DNA from 3 places in the Terrihabitans aquatilis genome. Region 1 is predicted to be linked to each of the others. Evidence: predicted binding sites of a transcription regulator. Region 1 holds the regulator's gene; each other region holds the start of a gene.
What was found. The regulator LexA, encoded in region 1, represses DNA repair genes until DNA is damaged. The targets are predictions, from matches to a motif close to TGTTCNNNNTGTGTTCNG.
Positions count from the first base shown of each region.

Region 2: radA (DNA repair protein RadA) is a predicted target of LexA. The motif match lies at 1,725-1,742, and genes of this name have one in related genera.
Region 3: ACQ6S1_RS04730 (putative DNA modification/repair radical SAM protein) is a predicted target of LexA. The motif match lies at 1,364-1,381, and genes of this name have one in related genera.

Region 1 is NZ_JBOCUO010000001.1:593,575-596,851, reverse strand. It holds gene ACQ6S1_RS03020 (ComEC/Rec2 family competence protein) at 1-1,257, shown strand, start outside; gene lexA (transcriptional repressor LexA) at 1,282-1,986, opposite strand; gene trmFO (methylenetetrahydrofolate--tRNA-(uracil(54)-C(5))-methyltransferase (FADH(2)-oxidizing) TrmFO) at 2,102-3,277, opposite strand, start outside.
Region 2 is NZ_JBOCUO010000001.1:338,244-341,520, forward strand. It holds gene ACQ6S1_RS01765 (CvpA family protein) at 1-165, opposite strand, end outside; gene radA (DNA repair protein RadA) at 235-1,671, opposite strand; gene msrB (peptide-methionine (R)-S-oxide reductase MsrB) at 1,872-2,366, shown strand; gene alr (alanine racemase) at 2,373-3,277, opposite strand, start outside.
Region 3 is NZ_JBOCUO010000001.1:937,994-941,270, forward strand. It holds gene ACQ6S1_RS04725 (UdgX family uracil-DNA binding protein) at 1-137, opposite strand, end outside; gene ACQ6S1_RS04730 (putative DNA modification/repair radical SAM protein) at 127-1,350, opposite strand; gene ACQ6S1_RS04735 (YqaA family protein) at 1,458-2,045, shown strand; gene efp (elongation factor P) at 2,106-2,672, opposite strand; gene epmA (EF-P lysine aminoacylase EpmA) at 2,757-3,277, shown strand, end outside.

The DNA.
Region 1 (3,277 bases):
TACCTGTATCTGTCGGGTGTCGAGGTTGCAGCGCAGCGCAGCTTCATCATGATCGCCGTTGTGTTCGTGGCCGTCATCTTCGACCGCCAGGGGGTCACCATGCGCAACCTCTCGCTTGCGGCCCTTTGCACCATCGTCCTGACGCCGGAATCGGTGATCGGCCCCAGTTTCCAGATGTCCTTCGCGGCCGTGATGGCGCTTGTCGCCTGGTATGAGCGTGCGCGGCTGCAACATCTTGAGGAGGAAGCTCACGTCCGTCGTACGGGATTATCCGGCCGCGTCATTGCGTATTTCGGCGGCATCGTCGCGACCACGGTGCTTGCCACTTTGGCCACTGCGCCGTTCGCGACCTTCCATTTTCAGCGGATTGCCCTTCATTCCCTGCCGTCGAACCTGCTTGCCCTGCCGCTAGTCAGCACGCTCATCATGCCCTTCGCCCTCATCGGATTCTTATTGATGCCGTTTGGGCTGGATGCTCCGGCCTGGATCGTCATGGGATATGGCATCGAATTGATGCTCCAGACCGCGTACTGGATCGCCTCCTGGCCGGGCGCCAATACCGGGATGGCCGCTTTTTCCCCGGTCGGTGTTTTGCTGCTCGCGCTCGGCCTGTGCTGGACGGCAATATGGACCACACGCCTGCGGCTTCTCGGAATTGCGCCGATCATCGCCGGGCTTCTGTTCGCCGCTTTTCCGGGGCGGCCGGACATCTACATTGAAGCCGGTGGTCGCGCGGCAGCGGTGAGGGCCCCGGACGGGCGGCTTCAGGTCAGTGGGGTGCGGTTCGCGGGTTTCGCGGCGCAGAACTGGCTTGCCGCAGATGGGGACACGCGATCACCGCGCGATCCGAGCGTTGCGGCGGAGGTGCATTGCGACAGCTTCGGCTGCACGCTTCCGATGGAAAAAGGCGGGTTCCTGGCCCTGAATTGGACCTATGCCGCGCTGCGTGAAGATTGCCAACGCGCAGCGATCGTCGTGACGCGGTTGATCGCACCGCCAGACTGCAGGACGAAGAGCCTTGTTATCGACGGAACAGATTTAGCGGAGGGTGGCGCCATGGCCCTTACGCACCGGCCGGACGGTACTTTCGCGATCTCGCGCGCCGATACCGCTCGTCGGATCTGGGACCCGATTACCCATCCGCCCGCCGGACCATCCTTCGCCGCGATAGCCTCGGACGGGAACGAAGCCGATTCCGTGCCCGAAGATGATAACGACGAGACAGATCCAGAGGCCCTCGTCACCGGGGATTTCTAGATCGGAAGCGGTGGCGAGCGAGCCTCAATACCTGCGAATGAGACCCACGAGCCGTCCCTGAACCCGCACGCGGTCAGGTCCGAAAATACGCGTCTCATATGCCGGGTTTGCGGCTTCAAGGGCGATGGACGCGCCGCGTTTGCGCAGCCGCTTCAGGGTCGCTTCCTCATCATCGACAAGGGCCACGACGATATCGCCGGTATTGGCCGTGTCCGATTTGCGGATCACCACCAGATCACCTTCGAGAATCCCGGCCTCGATCATCGAATCGCCCCGGACCTCGAGCGCGTAATGCTCGCCGCCGGACAGCATTTCGGGAGGAACGGCTATGGTGTGGCTTCGCGTCTGAATCGCCTCGATCGGGACACCGGCAGCGATACGGCCCATGACGGGCACGAACGCGGACGGCACCGCTTCCTCGTCATCATCAGCCCGTAGCCGCGCTTTGCCGAGATCCCCTTCGATCACGCTGGGCTGGAACTTGCCGGCTGCGGGTCTCAGACGGGGCGCAACCGCCTCGGGCAGTTTCAGCACTTCCAGGGCGCGCGCTCGATTGGGCAGCCGGCGGATGAAGCCGCGCTCCTCCAGTGCGGTGATCAGGCGATGGATGCCGGATTTGGACCGCAGGTTCAGCGCTTCCTTCATCTCGTCGAACGAGGGAGGCACGCCCGATTCCTTGAGGCGCTCATGGATGTAACGCAGAAGCTCGTGCTGCTTACGCGTGAGCATGGTGCCTCTCCGAATATCGAAACAAATCAGGAACACATTGGTAGCTGTTCCTTATGTGTTCCGCAATGGTTAACATCCGGTTTGCACGATGGTTTAGACGGATCGCGAAACGCAGTCAGCCGTCAGCGGTCTCACCTGCCCATGCTTGAAATGCTTCCTTAGCCCGGCCCGTCAGTGCCCGCTTTTTGGCGGCGCTTTTCGCCGCTCCACGAACACGCTCGCCATTCTCGCCCCTCAAGGCACCTTCGTAGGGTGGAAACAGCCCGAAATTGATATTCATGGGCTGAAAGCTGCGCTTCGTGTTCTCGTCTCCATTGGCTTCGATATGGCCGCCGGTGATGTGGCCGAGCAGGGCGCCCATGGCCGTCAAGGGCGGCGGGATCTCCAGTTTCCGGCCCAGCCGCTCGTCCGCCGCGAACCGGCCTGCCAGCAGCCCGACCGAGGCGCTTTCGACATAACCCTCACATCCGGTGATCTGGCCGGCAAAGCGCAAACGGGTCTGCGCCTTCAGGCGGAGCGTTCGATCGAGCAGCCTGGGCGAATCGAGAAACGTGTTGCGGTGCAGGCCGCCAAGACGGGCGAATTCCGCTTTCTCCAGACCCGGGATCATCCGAAACGTGTCGGCCTGGACGCCGTGGCGCAGCTTGGTCTGGAAGCCCACCATGTTGAACAAGGTGCCCAGAGCGTTGTCCTGGCGCAATTGCACCACCGCGTAGGGCTTCACACTTGGATTGCGCGGATTGGTCAGGCCCATGGGCTTCATCGGTCCGTGGCGCAGGGTCTCGCGGCCCCGCTCGGCCATCACCTCGATCGGCAGGCAGCCGTCAAAATATGGGGTGGTGGCCTCCCAATCCTTGAAGTCCACCCGCTCGCCCGTGAGAAGAGCATCCACGAAGACCTCGTACTGATCCCGGTCCAGCGGGCAGTTGATGTAGTCCGCGCCGCTGCCTCCCGGGCCAGCCTTGTCGTAACGCGACTGGAACCAGCACACATCCATGTCGATGGAATCGAAGTGCACGATGGGCGCTATCGCATCGAAGAAGGCCAGGGAATCGCGTCCCGTCAGATCGCGCACGGCCTGGGCAAATGCCTCGGAGGTGAGGGGGCCGGTCGCGACGATGACATTGTCCCAATCTTCCGGCGGCAGCCCCGCGATCTCTTCACGAGCCAATGTCACCAGAGGATGGGCTTCCAGCGCTGCGGTCACGTCGGCCGAAAAACCGTCCCGGTCCACGGCGAGTGCGCCGCCCGCGGGCACCTGATGCGAGTCGGCCATGCGCATGATGAGCGA
Region 2 (3,277 bases), 260 kb from region 1:
GCGTGCATAATCGCGCACGAGAGGCAGAAAATAAAATGTGGCGAAGCCAGCCGCGGCCCAGGAGGCGATCGACAGCACCTCGCGCGTAAAGCCCCGGACCATGGCCAGCAGGGCGGATATCAGAACCACGCCAATAAGGATGAAATCGAGAAGCGTTATCGACATGAAGTCGCCCTTGGCGGTCTGTTCGCGGCGCGGCGCCCTTATAGCCGGGCAGAACCGCGCCGTCACGCATCATTCATCTGCCGTCGCATCAGCCACATGACGGTGTTGCGGATGAGCACGCGCCGCTCCCCGGCCTCCACGTGCCGCGATCTCCGCAACGAGCGCATCGAGTGCTGTCAGTCCCATCAGAGACAAGCCCGATTCCGGCTTGCCTTCGCCCGAACCGGCAGAGCCTATGGCGCGCGCAAATCCGAGGCGTGCGGCTTCCTTCATTCTCAACCCTGCATGGGACACGGCACGCACGGAACCCGACAGGCTGATCTCGCCGAAGAAAACGCTATCGAGAGGCAGCACCGCGCCGGCGAAGGACGACACAAGTGCGGCAGCCACCGCGATGTCGGCGGCAGGCTCGTTGATGCGCAAGCCGCCGGCCACATTGAGGTAGACGTCGTGACTGCCGAGCCGCAGTCCCGCATGAGCTTCGAGCACGGCGAGGACCATGGAAAGGCGGTTCGAATCCCAGCCCACAACGGCTCGCCTCGGCGTGCCGAGCGAGGAGGGCGCCACAAGCGCCTGGATCTCGACAAGGATCGGCCGGGTACCTTCCATGCCGGCGAACACCGCCACGCCAGGCGCTGCGACGTCGCGGCTGGACAGAAACAGCGCGGAGGGGTTCGCGACGTCTTCCAGCCCGCCGCCCGTCATCGAGAACACGCCGATCTCGTCGGTTGGGCCGAACCGGTTTTTCTGGGCGCGCAGGATGCGGAAGGTATGGCCCTGCTCACCTTCGAAGGAGAGCACCGCATCCACCATGTGCTCGACCACGCGCGGACCCGCGATCTGGCCGTCCTTCGTCACATGGCCGACCAGGATGACGGTCGCACCCGAAGTCTTTGCAAAGCGGATCAGCGCCTGCGAGGCCGCACGCACCTGCGTGACGGTGCCGGGAGCCGATTCCACGCTGGCGGTCCACATGGTCTGAATCGAATCGATGATGACGAATCGCGGCGGCGCCCCGTTTCCCAGGGTCGCGAGGATGTCCTCGACGCTGGTCTCCGCGGCGAGTTCCACCGGCGCATCGGAAAGGCCGAGCCGAGCCGCCCGCATCCGTACCTGTGCCGTCGCTTCTTCGCCCGAGATGTAGACCGTTCGGTGCCCGGAGCGCGCCAGTGCGGCGCACGCCTGGATCAGCAAAGTGGATTTGCCGATGCCCGGTTCGCCGCCCAGCAGGATGGCGGAGCCGTGCACGAAGCCGCCGCCGGTCACGCGGTCCAGCTCACCGATGCCAGACTGAATACGCGGCGCCTCTTCGGACACGCCTCCCAGCCCCTCCAGCTCGATTCGGCGGCCGCCCCGTGCGGAGACCGCGCCACCCTTGCCGACCGGCGCGGCGGCGGCTTCCTCCGAGATCGAGTTCCAGGCATTGCAACTGTCGCAGCGGCCCGACCAGCGATTGTGGACGGCGCCGCAAGCTTGGCAGACAAAAGTGGAACGTGCGCGTGCCATGAGGTTCTCCCGGACCTCAAGATGCCGAAAATGGCACCGCAACGCCAGCATTTTGTTCCTTGAATGTTCTCATCTGGCGTTCCGCATCGGCAGCAACTCGCATTCTGACCCACGTCACGAGTCCGCTCTCATCTTCGTGACCGGTCCGGTGCAGCCCTGGCGGCATCCGCGCCGTATCTGTTCGTATCGGAGGATCGGACATGGTCGGCAGACGAAGCATTCTTCTTGGCGGCTTGGCGCTTGCGGGCCTTCTCGTATTTCGCGGACGTGGCGTCGTGGCACCGGCCATGGCCGAATCGTTCGAGATCGAGAAAACCGCCGAGGAATGGCGCAGGATCCTGACCCCGCAGCAATTCGCCGTGCTCCGGCAGGAGAGCACGGAGGCGCCGTTTACGAGCCCGCTGAACGACGAGCATCGGGAAGGCAGGTTCGTCTGCGCCGGTTGCGAATTGCCGTTGTTCTCGTCCGCCACGAAATTCGACAGCCGCACCGGTTGGCCGAGTTTCTGGGAGCCGTTGCCCAAGGCAATAGGCACGCGCAGGGATTATAAGCTGGTGCTGCCCCGCACGGAGGTTCACTGCCGGCGTTGCGGAGGACATCTGGGACATGTGTTCGACGACGGGCCGAAGCCCACAGGCCTGCGCTATTGCATGAACGGGGTAGCGATGACCTTCGTGCCGAAAGCGGCCGCCTGAATTGCCCTAGGCGATGTAGGCGCGTGCATACCTCGAGCCGAGGCTTGTGAGGATTTCATAGCCGATCGTCCCGGCGCGTTCCGCGATCTGATCGACGCCGATACCGTCACCGATCAGGATCGCTTCGCCGCCCCGCTGCGCCGCGTCCTCGGGAACGTCGGTGACATCGATCGCCAGCAGGTCCATCGAGATCCGGCCGACGAGCGGGCAAGGCTGTCCCCCGACAAGTGCGAACGTGCCCTCACGGTCGTCGCAGGAGCCGCCGGCACGCAGGAAACCATCGGCATATCCGACGGAGACGATGGCGATGCGGGACGGACGCTGCATCGTCTGCGCTGCGCCGTAGCCCACGCTTTCGCCGCCATCCACCGCGCGGACCTGCACGATGCGGCCTGCAAGCCGCACCACCGGCCGCATCGGATTGTGCTCGGAGGGGATCGGATTGCTCCCGTAGAGCGCAATGCCGGGTCGGCAGAGATCGAACCACGATTCGGGTATGGACAGGGTTGCCGCCGAATTCGCGAGGCTCGCCGCGACGCCGGGAAAAAGCCGTGCGGCCCGTGCGAAAACGTCAACCTGCCGGGCGGTCAATGAATGGCCGGGTTCGTCGGCACACGCCAGATGGCTCATGAGGAGGGAAGGGCGAAAGCCGAGCCTACCGGCCGAGCGGCGTTCCGCCACTTCGAGTGCGCCTGAGAAATCCAGACCGAGCCTGTTCATTCCCGTGTCGATGTGGATGGCCGCCTCACCGGAATTCTCGTCGGAAATCTGTGCGGCCCATTCCTCGATCTCGGCAAGGCTGCCGAGCACCGGTCGGATGCGAGATTCCCTGAAACGGGTCGACGCGCCAGGCGCGAGGCCGTTCAGCACGTAGATGACCGCGTCGGGCAAAACGTCCCGAACAACGAGCG
Region 3 (3,277 bases), 340 kb from region 1:
CCACCGAAAAGATCCGGCGTATTTGGAAGGGACCAGATCACCTCTTCCGGGGGCACATCGGCCAGAACGAAGCGGCGGGCTGCACCGCGCCAGCCTTCGAAATCGGTCGGACCGGCGAGGATGAAGTTATGCGGCATTCCCGAACAACGAATATTGCACGGGTTCGGGTTTCACGAGCCGGCGCAAATCCTGCCGGTCGAGCAATTTCGTCGGGCGATGATCCGGCAGGACGATGAAGGGCAACGCGCTTTTCAGCGGCACATGCAGGCGGGTCAGATCATCCGCGCGGATGGCGCGAACGCGGCGCGCGCGAAGGATACGGTCGACGCTCTTCACGCCGAAACCGGGAACGCGCAGCAATTCCTCGCGGCTGGCCCGGTTCACATCGAGCGGAAAGCGATCACGATTGCGCAGCGCCCACGCCATTTTCGGGTCGATGCCGAGGTCGAGCATGCCGTCGGTTCCGGCAAAGATCTCCGAGGTCTCGAAACCGTAGAAGCGCATCAGCCAGTCGCCCTGATACAGCCGATGCTCACGCACCAGGGGCGGAGCTTGCGGCGGCAGAAGCGAGGACGCATCGGGAATGGGGCTGAACGCCGAGAAATAGACGCGGCGAAGCCCGAACGAGCCATAAAGATTGGCGCTGGTGGCGAGGATCTCGCTGTCGGTCGTGGCGTCCGCGCCGATGATCATCTGCGTGGACTGACCGGCCGGCGCAAAACGCGGCGCCTTCCTTTCGGCTTTCGCCTCGTCGATCCGAAGCCGCATGCGACCCATGGAGCGGCGAATGGCACGCACGTTCTTTTCCGGCGCGAATTTCTCGACACCTGCTTCCGTCGGCAGCTCGATGTTGATCGAGAGGCGGTCGGCATAGCGCCCGGCCTTGGCGAGCAGGAGTTCGTCGGCATCGGGAATGGTCTTGAGATGGATGTAGCCGCGGAAGCCATGCTCCTCACGCAGCCGCCGCGCCACCTCCACGATCTGCTCCATCGTGTAATCCGGAGAGCGGATGATGCCCGAGGAGAGGAACAAACCCTCGATGTAATTACGTTTGTAAAAATCAAGCGTTAGCGTGACGATCTCGTCAACGGTGAAACGCGCGCGCGGCACATTGGATGAGGCCCGGTTCACGCAATACAGGCAGTCGAACGCGCAGGCGTTCGTCATCAGGATCTTCAACAAGGATATGCAGCGGCCGTCCGGCGCATAGGAATGGCAGATACCCGCGCCCTCGGTGGAGCCGATGCCCGCTTTCCCTTTGGAATTGCGCTTGTCCGTGCCGCTCGACGCGCAGGATGCGTCGTATTTCGCGGCGTCGGCCAGGATTTCCAGTTTGCGCTTGATGTCCATGCGCAGATTATAGAGTTCGCTTTTTGTTCTTCAAGTAGAATGACCTGTTGACAAGCCACCGCCACATTGCGCCTTACAACCAGCATGCCGAGATAATCAGGGTCACGATGTTCCGCAGCCTTTACGCCCGCACCATGGCCCTCGCCAGCCATCGGCATGCTGAACCTGCCCTGGCGGCCGTGACCTTCGCGGAGAGTTCGTTTTTTCCCGTTCCGCCCGATGTGATGCTCATTCCCATGGTGCTGGCCCGGCCGGAACGCACCTGGCGCTATGCGCTGATCTGCACCATCACCTCGGTGCTGGGCGGTATTGCGGGCTATGCGATCGGCTATTTCCTGTTCGAGACGGTTGGCCAGGCGATCCTCGATTTTTATGGTCTGGCCGACGAGTTCGAGACGATCGCCGAGAAATACAACGATGTCGGCTGGCTCATGGTGCTGCTGGGCGGCGGCATCACGCCGTTGCCCTACAAGATCATCACCATCGCCTCGGGGCTGACCCGGCTCGATTTCCTCACCTTCGTGATCATGAGCGTTCTGGCGCGCGGCGTGCGCTTTTTCCTCACCTGCGCCCTGCTGAAATGGGGCGGGCCGAGGGCCAAGACGTTTATGGAGGAGAAGTCCGGCTGGGCCTTCGCCATCATCATCGCGGTCATCGTGGCAGGCGTGTTCGCCACAAAATTCGCGTTTTCGTAGCCGCGAACGAAAAAGGCCGGGCGAGAACCCGGCCATCTCCGCGCATCGGATGCGAAAGTCTCAATCCTTGGCGCGTTCCACGTAGCTCGCATCCTCGGTGAGGATCACGATGCGGGTGCCCACCGAGATGTGCGGCGGAACGTTGGTGCGCACGCCGTTGGACAGAACAGCCGGCTTGTAGGAGGAGGATGCCGTCTGGCCCTTCATGGCCGGCTCGGTTTCGACCACTTCGAGCGTCATGCGCTGCGGCAGTTCGAGGCTCAGAGCGAGGCCGTTATAGATCGCGAGCTGCACCTTCATGCCTTCCTGAAGGTAGGGTGCGTAATCGCCCACGACGTCCGCCGGCACGGCGATCTGTTCGTAGCTCTCGGGATTCATGAAGTGGAAGCCCTCGCCGTCCGAGTACAGGAAGGTGTGGTCCTGGTCCTCGACGAAGGCGCGCTCGACCTGCTCGGTCGTGCGGTAGCGCTCCGACACCTTCACGCCGTCCGAGATGCGGCGCATGTCGAGCTGGGTCACCGGCGTGCCCTTGCCGGGATGGATGTTCTCCGCCGTGAGAATGACGTAGAGACGGCCGTCGACCTCGACGACATTGCCTTTGCGGAGCGAGCTGGCGATAACCTTCACGTTCTATCCTTCTGATGGGCCGTCGGGCCGCGCAACTTCCGTTGCCGCCCCTCTCGCACACTTCGCGGCTCCGAGAAAGACCCAATGACCCAAGCCGTGCCCTTCTGGCACCCCGAACATCATGCCCGGCGGCGCGCCCGTCTGAACGCGCGCGGACGTGTGAAGACGGCGATCCGCTCCGTGTTGGAAGCGGAGGGGTTCGTTGAGGTAGAGGCCGGCATCCTGCAAATCTCTCCCGGCAACGAGGCACATCTGCACGCCTTCGCCGCGGATTTCGTGGAGATCGGCGGTGGGCGCGAGCGGTTTTACCTGCACACCTCCCCCGAATTCGCGATGAAGAAACTGCTCGCGGCCGGGGAGCACAAAATCTTCGATTTCGCCCGCGTGTTCCGCAATGGCGAGCGGAGTGCCCTACACCATCCGGAATTCACCATGCTGGAATGGTATCGCACCGGAGCGCCTTACGAGATCCTGTTCAGCGATTGCGTGAATTTCCTGCGGAGTGCCGCCGAGACTGCGGAGTGCCGCCAGATGAACTTTCGCGGCCGCGTCTGTGATCCCTTCGCCGAGCCGGAGCGGCTGACGCTTGCCGAGGCGTTCGAGCG